Regions from separate parts of the Pseudomonas sp. microsymbiont 2 genome, predicted to be linked through region 2. Evidence: riboswitches for the same ligand, from Rfam matches in the RefSeq annotation. Region 2 holds a riboswitch; each other region holds the start of a gene.
The links. A riboswitch is a leader RNA that binds a small molecule or an ion and turns the genes downstream of it on or off. The one in region 2 is predicted to bind cobalamin.

Region 1: linked by a shared signal. The riboswitch ahead of ACYUME_RS16355 (TonB-dependent receptor) and the one ahead of cobW (cobalamin biosynthesis protein CobW) in region 2 are both predicted to bind cobalamin.
Region 3: linked by a shared signal. The riboswitch ahead of ACYUME_RS13680 (ABC transporter ATP-binding protein) and the one ahead of cobW (cobalamin biosynthesis protein CobW) in region 2 are both predicted to bind cobalamin.

Annotation. Positions count from the first base shown of each region.
Region 1 is NZ_CM139112.1:3,648,862-3,653,285, reverse strand. Features, by position in the region: gene ACYUME_RS16360 (GlxA family transcriptional regulator) at 1-494, opposite strand, end outside; gene ACYUME_RS16355 (TonB-dependent receptor) at 575-2,704, opposite strand; cobalamin riboswitch at 2,818-3,022, opposite strand; gene ACYUME_RS16350 (GNAT family N-acetyltransferase) at 3,103-3,672, opposite strand; gene ACYUME_RS16345 (carboxymuconolactone decarboxylase family protein) at 3,750-4,094, opposite strand; gene lpxO (lipid A hydroxylase LpxO) at 4,198-4,424, opposite strand, start outside.
Region 2 is NZ_CM139112.1:3,298,030-3,302,453, forward strand. Features, by position in the region: gene cobN (cobaltochelatase subunit CobN) at 1-2,124, opposite strand, end outside; gene cobW (cobalamin biosynthesis protein CobW) at 2,128-3,195, opposite strand; cobalamin riboswitch at 3,296-3,494, opposite strand; cobalamin riboswitch at 3,554-3,780, shown strand; gene ACYUME_RS14690 (CbtB domain-containing protein) at 3,879-4,064, shown strand; gene ACYUME_RS14695 (CbtA family protein) at 4,075-4,424, shown strand, end outside.
Region 3 is NZ_CM139112.1:3,049,649-3,054,072, forward strand. Features, by position in the region: gene paaZ (phenylacetic acid degradation bifunctional protein PaaZ) at 1-1,241, shown strand, start outside; cobalamin riboswitch at 1,408-1,614, shown strand; gene ACYUME_RS13680 (ABC transporter ATP-binding protein) at 1,723-2,499, shown strand; gene ACYUME_RS13685 (ABC transporter substrate-binding protein) at 2,496-3,458, shown strand; gene ACYUME_RS13690 (FecCD family ABC transporter permease) at 3,455-4,424, shown strand, end outside.

The sequences.
Region 1 (4,424 bases), 350 kb from region 2:
TCCACGTCGATGGCCGGGAAGCGTTGGTGCAGGGCGTCGCACATGGCCCAGTGGGTCGCCGCGCGGCGCCCGTCGAGCAGGCCGGCGGCGGCCAGCAGGAAGGTGCCGCTGCACACCGAGGCGGTGCGCCGGGCTTGCGCGGCGGCCAGGCGCAGCCAGCTGACCAGCTCGCCGTGCTCGGGCAGGGTGCGCACGATCTCCGGGGCGCCCGGCACCACCAGGGTGTCGAACGGCTCGCGCAGCCAGGGTGCCAGGGGCTCGGTGGCGATCGCCAACCCTTCGGCGGTGCTGACCAGGCCGCCCTCGAGGCTGGCGGTGATGATGCGGTAGCCCGGCAGGCCGCGCGTGGCCCGGGCCTTGGTCGCGGCCCAGAACACGGTCTGCGCGCCGGTCAGGTCAAGCAGGCCCATTTGCCCGTAGGCGAGAAACAGCAGGGTGCGCGGCTGGTCGAGGGCCGGCACGGGCGAGGCGGGCAGGTGCGGGATGTCGGTCATGGCGCGCGGCTTGCGAACGAAGGCATGGCCATAGTCGAGCAGCTCGCGCGGCGTTGATCAAGCGCCGCGCGAGCAGTGGTTCAGAAGCTGTAGTCGAGCGTTGCGAAGTACGAACGTGGCGTGCCCAGCAGCCACTGCTCGCCGCTGTGCGCCGAAGCCACGTACTGGCGATCGAGCAGGTTGTTCACCTGCAGGCCCAGGCGCACATCCGGCAGCACCTGCCAGCCGAGATTGGCATCGACCACGGTGTAGCCGGGCACTTGCTGGCTGTTGGCGACGTCGGCGTAGCGCTGGTCCACATAGCGCAGGCCGATACCGGCGTCGACGGTCTGGCCGAAGCCTTTGCTCAGCCATAGGTTGGCGGTGCGGCGCGGGACGTTGGCCGGACGATTGCCGGCGCGGTCCATCACGCCCTGGGAGGTGCTTTGCAGATACTCGTCGTACTGCGCGCGCACCAGCGCGGCGTTGGCGGACAGCTGCCACTGGTTGCCCAGCGCCAGCTCCAGCGTGGCCTCGAGGCCATCGGAGGTCTGCTGGCCGGCTTGCTGCTGGAGCTTGGAGACCGGGTCATAGACCAGCAGCTTTTTCTTGACGATGTGGTAGGCGGCCAGGGTCCATTCCCCACGGCCTTCCCAGAAGCGCTGCTTGACGCCGAACTCGGTCTGCTTCGCCTCGGTCAGGTCGTAGTTCATCTGCGTCGGGCTGAGGCTGACCAGGTTGCTGACGCCGTCTTCGCTGGTGGAGTACTGGCCGTAGAACGACAGGTCTTCGGTCAGCGCATACACCAGGCCAACCCGCCAGTTGCCACCTTGCAGGCTGCGATCGTTGCGGGTGCCGTTGACCAGGTTGTCGCGCTCGATGTGGTTCTGGTCGCGGCGCACGCCGGTGACCAGCGACAGGCGTTCTGTCAGCTCGGTGCGGTTTTCGGCGAACAGGGCGAAGGTGCGGGTGGTGGACAGGGTCTGCGGCTTGAGCGGCGAGTCGCTGTGGAAGCCACCCGGAGCCGGGTGCCAGGGGTCGATGTAGTCGCTTGGCTCGGCATCGATATAGGGCGAGTTGCTGTCGACGTTGAAGCGGATCCGGTTGTATTCAGCGCCGGCCACGGTCTTGCTGCGCAAGCCGAACAGGGTGTGGTCGAAGGTGAAGCTCTGGCGATCGCCGATCTGTTCCTGGTTGTGCTTGATCTCCAGGTAGCTGCCACGTTGCAGCAAACCGGTATCGGCCTGCCAGGTATAGTCCTCGGCGTTGCGCCAGTGACGACGGCTCTTGATGTAGTAGAGCTGGTTGCTGGCGCTGACGTTGTCGCTGATGACCCAGTCGGTGTTGAAGCGCGTCCATTCGTCGTGGTAGCGCTGCACGTCGTTGCGCACGTTGTAGTTCTTCTTGCTCAGGCTGCCGCGCAGGTGACCATCGATCAGCGGGGTGCCAAAGTAGTTGGTCGGCTGCGCGTCGCCACGCTCGTGGGCGAGGGTGAAGCTCAAATCGTCGCTGGCATCGAAGCGCAGCGCGGCGCTGAGCGCCAGGCTACGTGAGTCGGTGCGGTCGACATAGCCGTTGCCTTCCTGCTTGTTCAGGGTGACACGGTAGCTGAGGCGTTCGCTCAGGCTGCCGCCGCTGTCCAGGCCCAGTTGCTGGCGATCCCAGGAGCCATAGCCGAGGCGTACATGATTGCGGATTTCGCCGGCGAACGGCTTTTTCGGGATCACATTGACCACCGCGCCGGTGGCGCCCTCGCCATACAGCACCGAGGCCGGGCCGCGGATCACGTCGATGCGCTCGACCATCCACGGATCGACCGGGAAACTCTGGGTGCCGGCGCCGGTGTACAGCCGCGCGCCATCGAACAGGGTCATGACCGAGCTGTGCCCGGTGAAACCACGGGCGGAGAGGGCGGTGCCGCCATTGCCCGGGGTGCCGATGAAGGTGATGCCCGGCGAGCGGGTGACGGCGTCCTGCACGGTCAGGTTGTTGCGCTGCTGGATCTGTTCGGCGCTGATGCTACTGGTGCTGGCCGGGGTTTCCAGGGCGCTGAGGTTCAGCCGCGAACCGGCCTGGGTCGGGGTCGTCAGGTCGACGGTTGCCTGGTCGCGGGTATCGGTGATCGCCGTGGAGGGCAGGGTGAGGGCGCCGACCTCGTGCTCGTCGGCCAGTGCCGGCAAGGAGACGGCCAGGCAGGCCGCCAGGGTATGAAGCTTGGGGTATCGGGACATGTCGTTCCACTGCTGCAGGAATGAATGGATCCCGGTGGAAACAATGCATAGACGCGCGACCCACGCACGCAGGCGCGCACGCGGATACCGGCCTGCGCCCGCCCACCGCGGGTTGCCAAGTGGAGCTTCAGGCCGGTCTCCGGGCTTGCGAGGGTCATGAGGCCTTCACCTTCCCATGCTGGCGCACAGTGGTCTGTCGAAGGGCTCGCTCGCTTACCGTTGCGGGGGCAGCGCCGGACTTGTCGTGACTACGACGCACCGGCTTCCCGTTTCACCCTGCGCGCGACGGCGCAGGACACCTGAAACTGGCGCGCATCTGACCATCGAATGGTGGGGGAGTCAATCGTTCGAGTGGGCGGGCGGCGCCGTGCAGTCGCTGTCGCAGAGCTGTCGGCGAGTCAGCGTCCGCGCCGTCGGGACACCCGCGCCTCGATATTCTTGCGACCGATCAGCAGGGCGGGCTTTTCCACCACCGGCTCATCGGCCAGCCACTTGTACATCACCAAGCTGTCCACCAGGCCCAGTTCGGCATGGCGGTAGGCCTTGGGCAGGCGCCCCACGGTCTCGAAGCCGAGCTTGTGCCACAGCGCCACGGCCACTTCGTTGGTGGCCACCACCGAGTTGAACTGCAGGGCCAGGAAGCCCTCCTGGCGAGCGAGCTTCTGCGAGTGTTCGCACATCAGCCTGGCCACGCCACGGCCACGGGCGTTCTCGCAGACCATGTAGCCGCAGTTGCCCACGTGGCCGCCGGGGCCGGCGGCATTGGCCTTGAGGAAATACGAGCCGAGCAGTTCGCCGTCCTGCTCGGCCACCAACGTGCGCAGGGGCGTTTGCAGCCAGAGCGCGCGGGCCTGCTCGAAGCTCAGTTGTGGGTCGAAGGCGTAGGTCTGGCGCGCCTGGACGATGGCCTGGAAGGTCGGCCAGAAGCGCTCGAAGTCTTCCGGTGTCATGGGGCGAATGTGGATCATGGCGACTCCTGCGCGGGCTGGGGCGCCAAGTCTGGTGGGGACCGCGCCGCCGCGCAAGGGCGGCGGCGCAATTGCCCTCAACCGTCGGCCTTGCCCACCGCGTCCAGGGCCCGGGCCGAATACACCAGGGCGGCGCCGGCATTCATCGCCACCGCCACGCCCAGCGCCTCGGCGATCTCTTCACGGCTGGCTCCATGCTTGACCGCCTGCTGCGAATGCACGGCGATGCAGCCGTCGCAGCGGGTGGTGACGGCCACGGCCAGGGAGATCAGCTCGCGGGTCTTGGCGTCCAGGTGGTTGGTCTTGGCCCCGGCGCCGCTGGCGGTCATGTAGCCGGCCACGGTATCGGGAGAGAGGTGCTTGAGATCGCCGATGCCGGCCATCAACTGCTTACGGTAGGCGTCCCAGTCCATCATGCTCATCGTCTTCACCTTGTCAGGTTGGTAACAGGAGCTTTGAGGCTAGACGATGTTCGGGCGGTGGGAGGCAGCCCGCTCCCATGCCGGGAGCGAGCCTGAGGCACGATCAGATGTAGATGAACACCAGCACCAGCGCTGCGACCACGGCCCACTTCTCCAGGTAGTAGCGGGTGCGGTTGCGTTTTTTCATCGCCTTGCCGCGCTCACGGATCTTGTAGATGCGGGTGAACAGGCGGTTGATGCCACCGGTCTTGTCGCTGGCGTCGTTGGGCGCGGCGGCGGCGGCCATGACGTTGCGGCTGAACCAGCGGTTGAAGGCGGTCGCCCAGCGGT
Region 2 (4,424 bases):
CGTATCGCTGCGCAAACGCCCCACCGGCGACTGCCCGAACACATGCAGGCCGTCACGGATCTGCGACTCCTTGAGGTCGCACAGGTAGGTATCCAGGCGTGGCAGCCAGACGGCGGCGTCGTCCAGTTGTCCCTCGAGCTGCAATTCACGGTCGATATGGTTGGCCTTGACCAGCTCGAGGATGTCGCGCTGCAACTCGCGCGCGCGACGCGGGTCCAGCAGTTGCGCTTCGTAGTACTCGTCCGCCAGCTGCTCGAGGTGGCGCAACGGTCCATAAGTCTCGGCGCGCGTCAGCGGCGGCATCAAGTGGTCGATGATCACCGCCTGGGTCCGGCGCTTGGCCTGGGCGCCCTCGCCCGGGTCGTTGACGATGAACGGGTAGATGTTCGGCAACGGCCCGAGCAATGCGTCCGGCCAGCACTCGCGGGACAGCCCGACGCCCTTGCCGGGCAGCCACTCCAGGTTGCCGTGCTTGCCGACATGGACCAGCGCGTCGGCGCCATAGCCGTTGCGCAGCCAGAAATGGAACGCCAGGTAGCCATGCGGAGGCACCAGGTCCGGGTCGTGATACACCGCGCTGTGATCGACCTGATACCCCCGCGCCGGCTGAATGCCGACGAAGGTCAGGCCATAGCGCAGGCCCGCCACCATCATCCGCCCGCCGCGATGCAGCGGATCCTGCTCCGGCGCCCCCCAGCGCTCCAGCACCGCGCGCTGGTTGGCCTCGGGAAGCTCGGCGAACGCCGCTTGATAATCGGCCAGGCTCAGGCTCTGGGCACAGGGGCGCTGGTCGAGGTGGTCGAGGTCGTTGGTGACCCCGCCTAGCAGTTGGCGAATCAGCTCGGTCCCGCTGTCGGGCAGGCCCGCCACCGGATAGCCCTGCGCCTGCAGCGCCTTGAGGATGTTGAGCGCCGCACCGGGGGTGTCCAGGCCGACGCCATTGCCGATGCGGCCATCGCGGGTCGGGTAGTTCGCCAGCACCAGGGCTACGCGCTTTTCCTGGTTGTCCAGGCGCGCCAGTGCCACCCAGCGCCGGGCCAGTTCGGCGACGAAATCCATGCGCTCGGGATGGGCGCGGTAGCAGACCACGTCGGACTGACTGCGCTCGCTGCGCCAGGCCAGGTCCTTGAAGCTCACCGGTCGGGTGATGATACGCCCGTCCAGCTCCGGCAGGGCGATGTGCATGGCCAGGTCGCGGGCGCCGAGGCCCTGTTCGCTCTGTTCCCAGGCGGGCTGGTTGTCCTGGGCGCAGATGGCCTGCAGCACCGGCACGTCGCGGCGCAGGGGACGCAGGTTGGGCTGCTCCGGGCTGGACAGGGCGAATCCGGTGGTGTTGATCACCACCTCGGCCTGCACCTCGTCGAGCCAGGCCTCGACCTGATCGAGACAGGCGCGCTCCTTGAGGCTGGCCACCGCGATCGGCAACGGGTTCAAGCCACAGGCCTGCAGACGCTGGCAGAACACGTCGACGAACGCGGTGTTGGCCGCCTGCAGATGCGAGCGATAGAACAGCAACGGGGCCACCGGCCACTCGGGATGCCACTCGGCGTACCAGTCCTCGAGCGCCGCGCTGGCCCTGGCCGGGTGGTACACGGCGGTACGCGGCAAAGGCTGGGGCTCGCTCCAGGCGTAATCACGCCCCAGCCATTGACTGGCCAGGCAATTGAGCAGGTTCAGCGCGTTGCCCTTGCCGCCCTGGCGCAGATAGTGCCAAAGCCGCTCGGCATGCTCGCCGCGCTCCGTGCCCAGGCCGGTCAATTCAGGGTCGGGACGATCATCGCCCGGCACCAGGATCAACTGCACGCCATGGCTGGCCAGTTCGACCAACTGTTCGACACCATAGCGCCAGTAACCCACGCCGCCATGCAGCGACACCAGGATTACCTTGGCGTGACGCAGTACCTCGTCGACATAAAGGTCGACCGAGGCGTGGTTCTGCACCTGCATGGGATTGGCCAGGCGCAGGCTGGGGAAGTCCTCGGGCAACTGCTCGGCGGTTTCGGCGAGCAGCGCCAGGTGCGAATCGCCGCTGCAGAGGATCACCAGCTCGGCAGGGGTCTGGCCGAGATCGGCAATGCTGTCGTCCGGCACGAAACCGCCGGGCTGGGTCCGCAGCAGATGCATGGCTCAGGCGCCCAGGGCCTGGCGCAGGCGCGCCTCCAGTTGCACCGCATCGAGGTCCTGGCCAATCAGCACCAGGCGGGTGATGCGCGGCTCGTCCTGGCGCCAGGCACGGTCGAAGTGCTTGTCGAAACGCGTGCCCACGCCCTGGATCAGCAGCCGCATCGGCTTGCCCGGGATGGCAGCGAAGCCCTTGGCGCGCAGGATGCCAAATTCGGTGACCAACTGCGTCAGCGCGTCGAGCAGCAGGCTGTCGTCGGCCTCGGGCAGGTCGATGGAGATCGAGTCGAAGGCATCATGGTCGTGATCATCATGGTCGTCGCCGTCATGGTGCGAATCGTGGTGGGTGCGACGGCCGTCGATATGCGCCTCGGATTCGGCGCCCACGCCCAGCAATACCTCCAGCGGCAGACGACCGCTGCTCGCCTCGATCACCTTGACCGCCGACGGCAGCTCCTCGGCGACTTCGGCGCGGACCTTGGCCAGGCCCTGGGCATCGATCAGGTCGGCCTTGTTCAGGACCACCAGGTCGGCGCTGGCCAGTTGGTCGGCGAACAGCTCGTGCAGCGGCGACTCGTGGTCGAGGTTGGGGTCGAGCTTGCGCTGGGCATCGACCTGCTCCGGGTAGGCGGCGAAGGTGCCGGCGGCCACCGCCGGGCTGTCGACCACGGTGATCACCGCGTCGACGGTGCAGGCGTTGCGGATCTCCGGCCATTGGAACGCTTGCACCAGCGGCTTGGGCAGCGCCAGCCCGCTGGTTTCGATGAGGATATGGTCGAGATCGCCGCGACGGGCCACCAGCTCGCGCATGACCGGGAAGAACTCTTCCTGCACGGTGCAGCACAGGCAGCCGTTGGCCAGCTCGTAGACGCGGCCGTTGGCTTCTTCCTCGGTGCAACCGATGCTGCACTGTTTGAGGATCTCGCCGTCGATGCCCAGCTCGCCGAACTCGTTGACGATCACCGCGATGCGGCGGCCCTGGGCGTTGTCGAGCATGTGGCGGAGCAAGGTGGTCTTGCCCGAGCCGAGGAAGCCGGTGACGATGGTGACGGGAAGCTTGGCCAGTGTTTTCATGTCGCGATGCCCTTGGCAGCAATGGCGCGGGCAGGCCGGACGACAGCCTCGGCCAGGCCGGCCGGGCGCGTTCGCCACCGGATCACCCCGCCCGGTTGAAAGTCGAAAACGTCACGAGGCAGGTCTCCTGGCTTGCACCGTTCCGGTTTCGATGCCGGTGGGCCGGCGCCTTCCCGCGCGTTACGCAGTGGCTGTGCCGAACCCTTCAGTGCCTACAGTTGCGGGGGCAGCCGCGGCTTGTACCGCGTTCCCGTCTTAGCTCCGGCCTGGGCCGGAGAACCTCGAAGCGGCAAGGCTACGCAGTGCCTGCTTCGCGGTCAACCGCCGCCGCGATTGACGCAAGCCGTGCCCCATGATTTGCTAGCGCATTGCGTTCAGGTGCCCCCATCGGGGGTGAAACGGGAAACCGGTGCGTCACGCCGCCTCGACAGTGTGCGGACAAAGCCGGTGCTGCCCCCGCAACGGTAAGCGAGAGAGACGTCCAGACCACTGTGCCAGCGCGTCGGCATGGGAAGGTGGCCGCCCTCGATGGAGCCCCGCTCCAGCCTCGCCAGCCCGGAGACCGGCCTGACGTGCGGATGAACACCCCGCGGTGGGCGGGCGCTGTCGTATTCCCAGGGCGAGTCGTGCCTTGGAGCGTCGCGCTTGCCCGTTGCCATAATAAAGCAGCAGAGGAACGCGTCATGCCTTACACCAGTGCCAAGCACAGCGTCGCCACCCCCATCACCCTCAGCCAGCGCTTGATCGTCGCGGCAGGCGCCAGCCTGCTGGGTCTGTGCCTGGTGTATTTCGCCGGATTCTCGCACATCGAGGCGGTGCACAACGCCGCCCACGATACCCGCCACAGCGCCGCCTTCCCCTGCCACTGAGTAGACCCGCATGATCACGCGTATTGCCCGTACCGCGGGCTTCAGCGGGCTGCTTGCGGCCCTTTTGCTGACCTTGCTGCAGAGTTTCTGGGTGGCCCCGCTCATTCTCCAGGCAGAGACCTATGAAAGCGCGGCCCCCGTCACCGAACATCACGAGCATGGCGAAACCGCCGCCGCCCATGAGCACGAACACGGTGCCGAGGCCTGGGCCCCGGAAGACGGTTGGCAACGCGTGCTGTCCACCACAGGCGGCAACCTGGTGGTCGCGGTGGGCTTCGCCCTGATCCTCGCCGCGCTCTACAGCCTGCGCGAACCTGGCCGCGTGACCACCGGCGCGCTCTGGGGCCTGGCTGGCTTCGC
Region 3 (4,424 bases), 250 kb from region 2:
TCAGCCCCGACAGCGAGGAATTCGAGCTGTATATCAAGGAAGTGGCGCGGGAGATGACCACCAAGGCCGGGCAGAAATGCACGGCAATCCGTCGCGCGATCGTTCCGGCCAGGCATCTCGATGCCGTGGCCAGCCACCTGCGCGAACGTCTGCGCAAGGTGGTGGTGGGCGATCCTTCGGTGGAGGGCGTGCGCATGGGCGCATTGGCCTCCCACGATCAGCAACGCGACGTCGCCGAGCGCGTGCGCCTGTTGCTGGACAGCTGCGACCAGCTGCTGGGCGCCAGTGACGGCTTCGCGCCGGTAGGCCAAGGCGTGGCCGAAGGCGCGTTCTTCGCCCCGACCCTGTTGCTGGCCCGTGATCCCCACGGCGATGGCGGCGCCCACGATATCGAGGCGTTCGGCCCGGTCAGCACGCTGATGGCCTATGACGACCTCGATGAAGCCCTGGCCCTGGCCGCCCGTGGCAAAGGCAGCCTGGTGGCGACCCTGGTGACCGCCGACCGCGCCGTGGCGGCCCGCGCCATTCCGGTTGCGGCCGCCTGGCACGGGCGTCTGCTGGTGCTCGACAGCGAAGCGGCCAAGGAATCCACCGGCCACGGCTCGCCTTTGCCGCAACTCAAGCACGGCGGCCCAGGGCGTGCGGGGGGCGGCGAAGAGCTGGGTGGCTTGCGCGCGGTGAAGCACTACCTGCAGCGCGCCGCGGTCCAGGGCTCACCGAGCATGCTGATGGCCGTGACCGGCGAATACGTGCGTGGCGCCGAGGTGATCGAGACCGAGGTCCATCCCTTCCGCCGTCATTTCGACGACCTGCGCATCGGCGAGTCGCTGCTCACTCACCGTCGTACCGTCACCGAAGCCGATCTGGTCAGCTTCGGCTGCCTGTCGGGCGATCACTTCTACATGCACTTCGATGACATCGCCGCCAAGCAGTCGCAGTTCGGCAAGCGCATCGCCCATGGCTACTTCGTGCTGTCGGCGGCGGCCGGGTTGTTCGTCAGCCCCGGTGAAGGGCCGGTGCTGGCCAACTACGGCCTGGACACCCTGCGCTTCATCACGCCGGTGGGCATCGGCGATACCATCCAGGCGCGGCTGACCTGCAAGCGCAAGATCGACCAGGACAAGGCCAGCCCGCTGGGGCAGCCCCAGGGCGTGGTGGCCTGGGATGTGGAAGTGACCAACCAGCTGGGTGAGCTGGTGGCCAGCTATGACATCCTGACGCTGGTGTCGAAGCGCGAGTAGCACATAACCCATTGACTCAGCGGGGCGCTGTGGGAGCGGCTTTAGCCGCGAACACCGGCGCAGCCGGTGCCATTCACCGTGGCGCCTGCTTCGCGACGGTTCGGCGTCCCGACAAACCCGCTCCCACAGGGTGCGCGCATTGACTCATCCGCGCATAAATGCTCAGATGCGCCCCTTGTTTTCAGGTGTCCCTGGCCGCCGCGCCAGGGGTTAAACGGGAAGCCGGTACCGCGCCTTGCGCGGGTAGTCCGGCGCTGCCCCCGCAACGGTAAGCGAGCAAGGCATTCGACAGACCACTGTGCCGCCGGCATGGGAAGGTGAATGCCCCATGACCCTCGCAAGCCCGGAGACCGGCCTGGAACCCCTGTTGGCTACTCCCGCGGTGGGCGGGTGCGCGCCGGTCTTGCGGCCTCCTGCTGTCTGCAATGCCTTCACGCACGCTCACCGTCGGACTCATTCACTTCGCGACGGTGGCTTTTCCATGGCTTCGCCCCTCCTGCGCATCGAGCGCCTGCGCTGGTCGCCATTCTCCGGCGGGCCGCCCCTGCTCGAGGGCATCGACCTCGACGTGCACCCCGGCGAGTGCGTCGGCCTGATCGGCCCCAACGGCAGCGGCAAGACCAGCCTGCTGCGCTGCGCCTACCGCTTCAGCCGGCCGCAGGCCGGACAGGTACTGTTCGAGGGCCAGGACATCTGGCACCAGCCACCGCGCTGGTTGGCGCAGCGCATCGCGGTCATGCAGCAAGAATTTCCCGAGGACTTTGGCCTGAGCGTGCGCGACGTGGTCGCCATGGGCCGTACCCCGCACCTGGGTTGGCTGGACGGTGACGGCGACCCGGCGCCGATCGACCAGGCCCTGCATCAATTGGGCCTGGACGCGCTTGCCGGGCAGGGCTTCAGCGGCCTGTCCGGTGGCGAGAAGCAACGCGTGCTGCTGGCCCGCGCCCTGGCCCAGCAGCCGCGCCTGCTGGTGCTGGACGAGCCGACCAATCACCTGGACCCACGCCACCAGCTCGCGCTGCTGCACCACCTGCGCGGTACCGGCCTAAGCCTGCTGGCCAGTTTCCATGACCTGAACCTGGCGGCGACCTACTGCGATCGGCTGTACGTGATCGAGCAAGGGCGCATCGTCGCCCAGGGCACGCCCGCCCAGGTCCTGACCGAGCAGTGCCTGGCCGAGGTATTCGGTGTCCACGCCCTGGTCGACCGCCATCCCGTGGGGCAGCACCCACGCATCACCTGGATCAGCCACGCATGAAGCGCCTGCTCTGCACCCTGCTCGTTGCCCTGCCCCTGCACGCCCTGGCCGGCGACTACCCCGTCAGCGTGCGCAGTTGCGACCGCGACGTGACCTTCGCGCATGCCCCGCAGCGGGCCGTCAGCCACGATGTCAACCTGACCGGCATGCTGCTGGCCCTGGGCCTGCGCGAGCGCATGGTCGGCTACAGCGGCATCAGCGGCTGGAAAAGCCTCGATCCGTCGATGCGCCAGTCCTTGCGCGGCCTGCCGGAACTCGCCCCGCGCTACCCGTCGGTGGAGAACCTGCTGGATGCCGACGCCGACTTCCTGTTCGCCGGCTGGAGCTACGGCATGCAGGTCGGCGGGCCGGTCACCCCGCAGCGCCTGGCGGCCTTCGGGATCCCGGTGTACGAGCTCAGCGAGTCCTGCTCGCGCATCATGCCCAGGCCGCCCGCGAGCCTCGACGACCTGTACACCGACCTGGCCAACCTGGGGCGGATCTTCGCTGTGGCCCCTCGGGCCGAAACCCTGATCGAGCAGCTGCGCCAGCGCGTGGCGCGGGTGACCACTGCACTGGCCGGCGCGCACGCCCGGCCCCGGGTCTTTCTCTACGACAGCGGCGAAGACCGCCCGACCACCTCTGGCCGCCTGGGCATGCCCCAGGCGCTGATCACCACGGCAGGTGGCGACAACGTCATGGCCGACGTGCGGGCCAGCTGGACCGAAGTCAGCTGGGAAAGCGTGGTCGAGCGCGACCCCGAAGTCATCGTGATCGTCGACTACGGACCGACATCCTGGCAGCACAAGCGCGACTTCCTGCTCCAGCATCCAGCCCTGGGCGACGTCACCGCCATCCGTGAGCGGCGCTTCGTGGTGCTGTCGTACCTGCAGGTGACGCCCTCGGTGGACAACGCCGCGGCGATCGAGCACCTGGCGACCGCCCTGCATCCACGGCTGTTCGCCGGAGCCCGGCAGTGATGCCGGTGCGCAGCCCGGCAGCCTATCGCCTGCTGCTGGGCGGGCTGCTCGTCGCCTTGCTGCTGTCCTGCCTGCTGTCATTGGGCTTTGGCGCGGCGCAGGTGCCGTTGGCCAAGGTGCTGGATATCGTCCTGCAGGCGCTGGGAGTCGCCCAGGGTGGCGATGTCAGCCGCGGCCAGGCGCAGATCGTCTGGCAACTGCGCGCGCCACGGGTGCTGCTCGGCGCGCTGGTGGGCGCTGGGTTGGCCCTGGTTGGCGGCGCGCTGCAGGCGGTGACACGCAATCCGCTGGCCGACCCGCACCTGCTGGGCGTGAGTTCCGGCGCTGTGCTGGGCGCCGTTGTCGTGGTGCTGTTCCTCGGCCCGTTCGCCGGGGTCTTCAGCCTGCCGCTGGCGGCCTTCCTCGGGGCGCTGGGTTGCATGGTGCTGGTGATGGGCGTGGCCAGCCGGCGCGGTCGGCTGGACAGCGACCGGCTGCTGCTGGCCGGGGTGGCGGTGTCGTTCGTGGTGATGGCACTGGCCAACCTGCTGCTCTACACCGGCGACCCACACGCGGCCAGTTCGGTGATGTTCTGGATGCTCGGTGGCCTGGGGCTGGCGCAATGGTCGCTGCTGTGGCTGCCGGCGCTGGCCGTGCTGGGCGGGTTGCTCCTGCTGATGGGCCTGGCGCGTGCCCTCAATGCGCTGATGAGCGGTGAGCAGACCGCCGTGAGCCTGGGTTTCGACACTCGCCGGGTACGCGCCCAGGTGTTCGTGGGCTGCGCGCTGCTGACCGGGGTGCTGGTGTCGCTGTCCGGCGCCATCGGCTTCGTCGGCCTGATGCTGCCGCACATGGCGCGGCGCCTGGTCGGTGCCGAACATCGCCGGCTGCTGCCGGCCTGCGCGCTGCTCGGCGCGCTGTTCGTGGTGTGGGTGGACATGGCGGCGCGCACCCTGATCGCGCCCCAGGACCTGCCGATCGGCATCG